Linked DNA regions of Ketobacter sp. MCCC 1A13808. The protein of the gene in region 2 interacts with the protein of the main gene of each other region in a pairwise test. Links are inferred from orthologs where the notes say so. Each region holds a gene or a part of one and is shown on either strand. Other genes may lie near its edges.

Region 1 (4,337 bases), on a different replicon or contig from region 2:
TGCACGACGGGGAATCAGTAAAAGATTTCAGTGTGAAATTTTGTGATGGCTGCGTGGAAAAAATCCGTTATGCGTATATGAGTGTTGGTGAGCGGCCAGCACCGATACCGCGAGGCGGAGAAGGGATATTGCATGGTAATAGGGTAACGCAACACGTGCATGCACCATATCCTGCGGAGCTGAACGCAGCAGATAAACTGTGGGTTTCGGTGCAGGAGTGGAATGGCAAAATTCATCATGGCGGCTGGTCACTGGATACCCATGCTGCGGTGGGGCAGGCAACAGGCAAGGCGTCCTCAGCAGACCAAGTGGTACAGCAGTAAAGCGGATTATCCGGCGCAATAAAAAGCCCCGCTTTCGCAGTGGGGCTTTTCAGTTTACAGCAGTTCAGAAGTTATATCGTGCGTTTCCGGTGACGTTCAAACGCTCGCCATAGGTGCAGTCAGAACCTTCATTAAGACTTTCATATTTACCCCGGATGGATGCGGCCTTTTTTCTTCCAGTTCCAATAAAGTGTTCCCAATTTTTGCGCTCATCGCAAAGTACTCCTTAGTAAATCAAGGAGGCCAATGCCAATGATGAATATCATCAATTATATTTGTTGGGTTTCTGACCCCTTTGGCGGGAGCGGCGCGCTTCCTGCCCTTATTGGGCAGGTTCCGTCACAAACCCTAGCTTATCGATTCCTGCGCGTTGGATAGCGGCCATCACCTGCACCACATTTTCATAGGGCACGGTTTTATCGCCCCGCAGGTGAATTTCCGGTTGCTTGGTTTGCTGGGCCGCTGCCGCCAGGCGTTGCTCTAACTCTTCAAAATTCACAACATCTTCGTTCCAGTGAATCTTGCGGTCGTCGGTCACGGCGATACTGACCGTTTCCGGCTTGATTTCGTTGGGTGTGTTGTCTGCCTGGGGCAGGTCCACTTTGACCGAGTGAGTCAGTACCGGAACGGTAATTATGAAGATGATTAGCAGTACCAACATGACGTCCACCAGGGGGGTCATATTAATCTCGCTCATGACTTCTTCGTTGTCATCTAGTCCGCCGCCGAAAGCCATGTTAGTGACCCTCTTTTCGCGGAGTGAGCGGAAGCACTTTGTCCGATGTGTTCTTTTTCGACATCGGAGATCCTGTCAGAAAGAACGCGTGTAACTGATGTGCAAACCGGTTGATCTTACCCAACAAAAGCTTGTTGTTGCGCTGCAGCGCGTTGTATCCCAAGACCGCGGGGATTGCGACCGCCAAACCGAAGGCCGTCATGATAAGCGCTTCGCCCACCGGGCCGGCTACTTTATCAATGCTGGCTTGGCCGGATACGCCAATTCCCACCAGCGCGTGATAGATGCCCCAAACGGTACCGAATAAACCCACAAACGGCGCGGTACTGCCGACGGAAGCGAGAACGGATAAACCTTTCTGCAAGCGTTCGGTGCTCTCATCTATGGAGCCACGTAAACTGGCGGTCAGCCACTCGGTCAGTGGTAGCTGGCCGTGCAAATCGTTGTGGTGCTGACTGTGATGGTCGCGAGACATTTGCCCGTCTTCTACCAGCTTTTTGAATGGGTTCTGGTATCGGCCACTGCTGATCAGTTGAATTCCTTCACCCAGGCTGCGAGCGTGCCAGAAATTATGAGTGCTTCGTTCAATGCGTCGTAAGCGTAGTAATCCGATGCTGCGAACGACAATTACATACCAGGAGATGATCGACATCGCCAGCAACATGACAGCAACGGTTTTGATTACGATATCACCCTGTTGCCAGAGTGCGGCCATGCCGTAAGGACTGGATTCCATATTTTATACCTCTTATGTAATTTGCTGGTTAGCCCCGCAAGGAAAATTTAACCGGCTGTAAATAACGAAACTCGATGGCTTGATCGCCTTTCTTCGCTGGTGTGTAGCGCCAGCTTTTCACTGCTTTTACGGCCGACCGATCTAATCTGGGGTAGCCGCTGGATTCCTTGATGGTGACGTCAGCCACTGTGCCGTCGGGCAATATTAATAACTCCAGCAATACTTCGCCTTCTTCCCCTCTGCGTCTTGATGAGGAAGGATAAGCCGGAGCCGGATTGTGATGGTGCTGAGCATCAACCCGGGGAGGGGTTACCGGCGCACCTTTGCTTGTGTTCGGCTTTTCGCTATCAATATTGGGTGCCGGAGGCGGCGCCGGTGGCGTCTCTTCCGCTTCGGTTACGTCTTCCACCGGCTCGGCGATGGGTTCGGGCTCTGGTTCCGGCGGCGGTGGCTCTGGCGGTGCAACCACGGGCTGCGGTTTTGGCTTCGGTTTTGGCTTGGGCTTGGGCTTCGGTTTTGGCTTCGGCTTGGGTTTGGGTTTGGGTTCGGGCTTAGGCTTAGGTTTGACTTTTTGCGCAGCCGGAGCCTGAACCACCTCTGCCGCCGGAGCCTGTACGATTACGCCGCTTATAGTGGGTGGTATGACCTGAGGCGGAGAATCTGACGGCCACAGTGCTGCTGCGCCCAACGCTGCGCCGTGGGCAAGAAACACCAGCACCAGAATTAGCCAGTTACTCCATCGGTTGTCCACGAAAAATTCCTGTTGAAAAATGCGGTTAAAAAGCGTGAATGAGGTCTTTAGGGCGCGGATTATAAATGATAATTGTTCGCATCTCTAGTGGGTAGGTGAGCAGTACTGTATAAAAAACGTAACCCGTCAGGTAGTTTGATGAGAGGAGGTGGGGGGGGCATAGCAAGGTGGACCCGCATACGCGACCTGAGGAGAGCTAACCCAGGGTTGCGGCCTTTTCGCACGGTTATAACTCTAACTCAACCCGAGTGTCGCCATAGGTGATATACGCTGTTGAGTACGGTAACCGATCTTTTTTACAGTTTAAATTCCCATATGAAACCCAGTTTGGATAAAAAAGACTGGTCCAATGAAAGCGGGTATTTATTGGAATATGCTCACATGGGTTGCGTACGGCACTGTAGAGTAAGGCATTCAACTCTTTGTCAAGATAAACGCTTTTATGCACTCTTAATTCAATGCAGCCGTCTATATCTTTGCACGCAGCATTGACTGGAAAATCGATCACCAAGCACTGTTGGTTTAACATTTTTTTTGATACTAGGCGAGAGTCGGTTGAATTACATAGTGGCCGAGACGATAGCATCTCAATGAATTCTTCACTGCCTAATTGAACGTTTCTATTGTATTTGTTGCTTAGCGCATATACATAAGCGTCGGCAACGGATGCTCTCACTGCTTCGCCATATTTCATTAGCATCGGTGTTTTTCGACCAGTGGAAATGTCCCTTTCTTTTGCGCCGGCATTTATTAAAAAGAACGTGCTGATAAACAAAAAAATTAAAAGATAGTTAAACATTTTCACTCCATAAAAATAATTGAATTCCTTTTGGGGTGCCTTGGTCAAGCCAACATTAACCCCATCCCTGGTTTGCTTTTAATTATGTAGTATTTTTTGTCGGGGTTTCCAGACTTTAACGTGCTGACGAGCTTTGGATAGCACGGTGGCACCACGCAACGCCCCCGTATTGAATTTAGTGGCTAGATGTATACCGCGCCTTAAACAGTAAGGTGGTTTCTGTCAGTGAATTCAGTAACAGAGTTGAAATAATTGGTGTAGCGTTGGATAAATTCAAGCTTGCAAACGGACAGGCCTATGAGCTTGTCATCATCACCTGATTCTTTGGTTGATGATGACAACTCATTTAGCCGGTGCTTTACTTGGTGCCGAACATACGGTCCCCCGCGTCGCCCAGCCCCGGTAAAATATAACCGTGATCGTTTAAGCCGCGATCGATGGCTGCGGTGTATATAGGTACATCCGGATGTGCTTCATGAAAATTTTTTATTCCTTCCGGCGCAGCCAGAAGGCAAACAAAGCGGATCGATTTCGGATTGGTTTCTTTTAGCCGATCGACGGCAGCCACGGCGGAGTTGCCGGTGGCCAGCATGGGATCCAGAACCACGGCGTCCCGTTCGTGCATGCTGTGCGGCATTTTGAAATAGTATTCCACCGCGCCCAGCGTTTTTGGATCACGATATAAGCCTACATGGCCCACCCGCGCCCCGGGAACGACACTTAACATGCCATCCAGAAAACCATTGCCCGCCCGCAGTATGCTGACAAAAACGGTTTTCTTACCATCGATCACCGGGCTTTGCATGGTTTCCAGAGGCGTTTCAATATCAATCAGTTGAGTTGGCATGTCCCGAGTAACTTCGTAGGCCATCAGCATACTGATTTCATGTAACAGCCGACGGAAGCTGCTGGTGCTGCGGTCTTTTTCCCGCATCAGTGTCAGTTTATGCTGGATCAGTGGGTGGTTGATGTGGTGAACTTCGGCTTGGCTC
Region 2 (4,309 bases):
TTATATAGGGTGGTAAATAGATGGTGAGCTTCACCGGTTATGGCCCCGTGCTCGCTTTCAGGCACAGTATTCAGTTGTTCGGCTATAAACGTTTTCCAAAGCGGAGCACTATTTTGAGCAAGATGATCAATGTTTTTCTGGGGCAGGGTATTGTCCTGATAACGCTGGCGTATAATCCGGGCGCCTAATCCGGAGCCTAGCAGAACGTAGAAAAAAGCGATCTCATTAACCGGGGTCTTTGCGTGTGCAGTGCGACGTTCACCGACATCCTGCTCCAGGGCGGAAAGGTATCTGCTATAAAACTGGTGAAACCGATTTGGCAGGCGATCAGTGCGCGGTTGGTGGTTTATCCAAAATTCATACAACCCTTCTGTAACGGCGAGGTACTGATCCAGAGAGGCATTGCCATTGGAATAGACCTTCATTACCGCCAGATCTTCCAAGCGTTTATGGGGGCCGGCAATCGATTGTTTTAACAGTTGACGAAATTGGCTCATCTCTTGAGTCATGGCTCCTGTAAGTCGTCGGGTCCAACCGGTCTGTCCATTATATTTTCCTAATCCATCCTGGCGTGTTAAGCCGCTGGGCGAATCGGGCATAATAGCACGCGCGATAGCGTGTGGATCAAAAGATTTTTAGATGATTTGGTTGTATTTTGATCAGTCGGATGCCCCGGGTCTGCCTGTGGTAGACGCGACGTTTCAGGGGGGCGGGATTGGATAATAGATTAATCGGTAAGTAAGGTTAAGTGACGAATGTATCTGAGCGGTCAATAACCGATCAGATACATTGCGGGGGGACTTGTCTACCAGTTGTAACTCAGAGTGGCCATGGCTTCGCGTCCTGGATTGTAATAATCCGCGGTGCCGGAACCCACTACATGCTGCTCGTCAAACAGGTTTCTGACATTGATACTAAGATCGGCTGCTTTCGTGATCTGGTAGCTAAAGGCGGCATCAAAAAGTGTTGCTGCATTGCTGTCGCTCAAGTTGGCAGCGTCAAAGTAATAGACGCCTACATAGCGGGCACCCAGTCCAAAACTCATACCCATGTCCGGTAGCGAATAATAGCTCCAGAGCGAAGCGGTGTGTTCCGGTGCCGCTACGAAATCATTGCCCTCGATCGCGCTTCGGGTGGTGCCGCGTACGACTTCAGAATCCATGTAAGAATAGCCACCAATCAAGCTGAGTTGGTCACTCAGCTCGGCCTTGGCCTCCAGATCAAGACCCCGCACGCGGGTCTCACCCAGGGTTTCCTGCTCGATGATGCCACTGGGCTGCACCACAGCAATGGTGACATCTTTCTTAGTCAGGTCGTAAAGCGCTGCCGAGAATATGGCGTTCATATTTGCTGGCGCATACTTCGCTCCCAGCTCAATTTGCTCGCCCCGTTCGGGTTCAACACCGATTGTGGGTGGCGCAACCGATTCGACCCAGCTGATATAGGTGGACACCTGGTCGCTTACCTTATAAGTCAGCGCGCCGCGGAACGAGGTTTCCGAGAAATCATCGGCTTCAGTGAAACCGGAAAGGTCCGTGTTGGAAAGATCCATGGCGTCGTTACGCACACCCACGGTGACAATGTATTTTTCGTAGAACGACAGGTTCTGTTGCAGGAAGACGGACTTGGTTTTGTAGTCCTGATCGTTCCCGAGTTGGTAATTCAGATTTGCCGGTGCTCCCGTGTAAACCGGGTTGGCGAGGTCGATTCTCGTTGTCGTGTCGTAAAAGGTGCTGGACTCGCTTGAGGCATCCCGATACTCGATCCCCACCAGAGTACTGCTGTCGATGCGATCAAAGCGGGCATCGTATTGCAGCATGACGTTGCCGATTAGCTCATCGGCGGCACTGTCGGTACCGAAATAGTAGCGGTCAACCTCTGTGCCAGGCCGGCCTTTATAGTCGTACAGATATACGTAACCGAAGTCGTCGGTCAGATCGCTGTAACGCAGATTCCCGCGCAGGACCAATCCGTTGTCAAAATCATGGCTGATCTGGCCGGTGACACTGCTGCGTTCAACGTTGTGTTTGTTGAAATCCGGTTCACCGTAGAAGCGGCTGCGATCGTATTCCCGGTCCAGTGGATAACCGCCGCTGTTAGGGGTGTTGTCTTGCTTGAGGTAGTCCAGGATTAAGGTAGCGGAGGTATAAGCAGTGGGTTCCCAGGTCAGGCCGCCCATTACTAATTGGTCGTCATCCTTGGAATAATCGTATTCGCGTTCGCTTTCCTTGATCTTGCCGGTGAAGCGGTAAGCCAGTGTTTCATCCTCGTTGAGCATGTCACCCACGTCAATGCCGGCTTCAATATGATCAAAGGAACCGTAGGTCAGATAACCTTGGCCAAAGCTGTCGAATTTTGGCCGTTTGCTGACAAAATTGACGGAGCCGCCCGGATCCGCTGCGCCGAACAGGGTGGAGTTGGCACCGCGTAGCACCTCGACGCGTTCATAAGCGTAGGCGTCTTCGCGAACCCCGCGCATTGAGCCCAGTGTGAGCCCGTCGCGGTAAGTGGTGGCTTGGAATCCGCGTATCTTGAAATAGTCGTTGCGGTCGTCTGTGCCGTAGTAATCGGTCAGAATGCCTGGCGTATACTGCAGAACCTCCTCGGTGTTGTTGGCGTTGCGTTGGGCAATCTCTTTTTCGGTGATGACCGTGACTGAAGCCGGTGTGTCGAGCAGGCTGGTTGCGACCTTACCGCCCACCCACAGCTCCTTGGCAACAGTGGAATTGGCGTCATCATCGGCCAGGGCCTTCGCATCCACAATAATCGGTGCGAGGCGGTATTCGCCTTTCTCCTCCTGGTCCTGGGTTTCTTCTGCGTTCACGCTGAGAGGCGTCGCGACCAGTGTAGAGCAACACAGAAGAGTGGAAGTAGTAAGCTGCCACCGCGTCCATGCCGTAACAATCCGGGTATTACGATGAGTCATACTTAAAATCCTAAGTGGTTTAGCTGTGCTTCGGTTGGTTGCGTTAATGCTGGTGTTGGCAGCAAACGCTATCCGGTTAGATGTAAATACTAATGATTATACTTATTGTTCATCTTGATAGTAAGGTGCCCGGCGTGCTTTGCGGCGTCGGGAGCGAAAATATTCACGCCCTAATTGCGGGCAATACATCAGCTGTGGGTGTGAGCACTTGCCATGCCTGTGGTATCGCATACAATATCGAAAATGGGTGGTTTGAATGTTGCAAGAGGCAGGATTGTGCTCGTGGTGGCGTTAAGACCGCTATCTGATATACCTGAAAGCTAACGAATGGACTGCCTGCCGACCCATCGATAGCCGAAACATGCCTAAATTCGTTCCTCTGCCGGAGAAGAAATTTTCTTGATCAAAATACACAATTACATTCAGCACATTCCCGATACGTTCGTTGATCGCCGACCAATCAAATCAGACCGCTTGTGAAAATTCCTAAACGCTTACAGCCCCTCGCCGATGATGGTGTTATAGATGAGGTTATCAGTCGTCTAATGAGCGGCAAAGAAGCCGATATTTTTATTGTCCGTTGTGGCGACCAGATTCGTTGTGCCAAGGTCTATAAAGATGCAGCCAAGCGAAGTTTTAAAAAAGCCGCGCAATATCAGGAAGGTCGTAGAGTTCGCAGTGGACGTCAGGCGCGAGCGATGGGTAAGAATTCGAGCTATGGCCGCAAGCAGCAGGAAGAGATTTGGCAAAATGCTGAAATCGACGCGCTATCCCGATTGGCCGCTGCGCAGGTGCGTGTCCCGGAGACCTACGGTTGTTTTGACGGTGTATTAATTATGGAATTGGTCACCGATGGAGCCGGTGACGTGGCACCCAGGCTGGCCGATGTGACAATGTCGGAAGAACAGGCGATAGAAGATCACGCCTTTATGATGCACTCGATTATGTTGATGTTGTGCGCGGGCATTGTGCATGGGGATTTATCCGAATTTAACGTCCTGGTTGACGATTACGGACCGGTGATCATCGACTTGCCGCAAGCCGTCAATGCCGCTGCCAATAACAACGCCCAGGAAATGCTCGCCCGTGATGTGAATAATATGCGTCGTTATTACGGTGAATTTTGTCCCGCCCTGTTACAAACGCAATACGCCAAAGAAATGTGGTCTCTGTTTGAAGAAGGCAATTTAACGCCGGAGACCAGGTTAAGTGGTGTGTTTGACGATGACGGCGAAAGCGCGGATGTGGATTCTGTACTTGAAGAAATCAAAGCGGTGATGCAAGAAGAGCAGGAACGCCAAGAGCGCCTGCGTGAAGCTAACGAAAAAGAGTGATAACAGAGCAAGTTTACGCTGCCGTACTCACTTCACAAATCATTTATTA

The links. The genes of interacting proteins can lie anywhere in the genome.
Region 1: the proteins of FT643_RS07305 (region 2) and FT643_RS23720 interact in binary tests that used the Escherichia coli proteins (3 or more experiments, as listed by UniProt). The link is inferred for Ketobacter sp. MCCC 1A13808 from one-to-one orthologs.

The regions. Positions count from the first base shown.
Region 1 is NZ_VRKW01000010.1:112,005-116,341, reverse strand. What follows is about bases 686-3,631. They hold FT643_RS23720 (energy transducer TonB), read right to left. Parts: upstream 2,547-3,631; coding sequence 1,824-2,546; downstream 686-1,823. Other genes in these bases: FT643_RS17030 (hypothetical protein), read right to left, coding at 2,773-3,345; FT643_RS23940 (MotA/TolQ/ExbB proton channel family protein), read right to left, coding at 1,061-1,795; FT643_RS17045 (ExbD/TolR family protein), read right to left, coding at 686-1,059. Outside these bases: FT643_RS17050 (hypothetical protein), read left to right, coding at 1-323; more of FT643_RS17045, read right to left, coding at 646-685; upp (uracil phosphoribosyltransferase), read right to left, coding at 3,704-4,337. UniProt on the Escherichia coli protein: Interacts with outer membrane receptor proteins that carry out high-affinity binding and energy dependent uptake into the periplasmic space of specific substrates such as cobalamin, and various iron compounds (such as iron dicitrate, enterochelin, aerobactin, etc.).
Region 2 is NZ_VRKW01000003.1:100,811-105,119, forward strand. Bases 367-3,284 are described here. They hold FT643_RS07305 (TonB-dependent siderophore receptor), read right to left. Parts: upstream 2,927-3,284; coding sequence 806-2,926; downstream 367-805. Other genes in these bases: FT643_RS07300 (heme oxygenase-like domain-containing protein), read right to left, coding at 367-497. Also shown: more of FT643_RS07300, read right to left, coding at 1-366; FT643_RS07310 (PA4780 family RIO1-like protein kinase), read left to right, coding at 3,403-4,260. UniProt on the Escherichia coli protein: Involved in the uptake of iron in complex with ferrichrome, a hydroxamate-type siderophore. Binds and transports ferrichrome-iron across the outer membrane.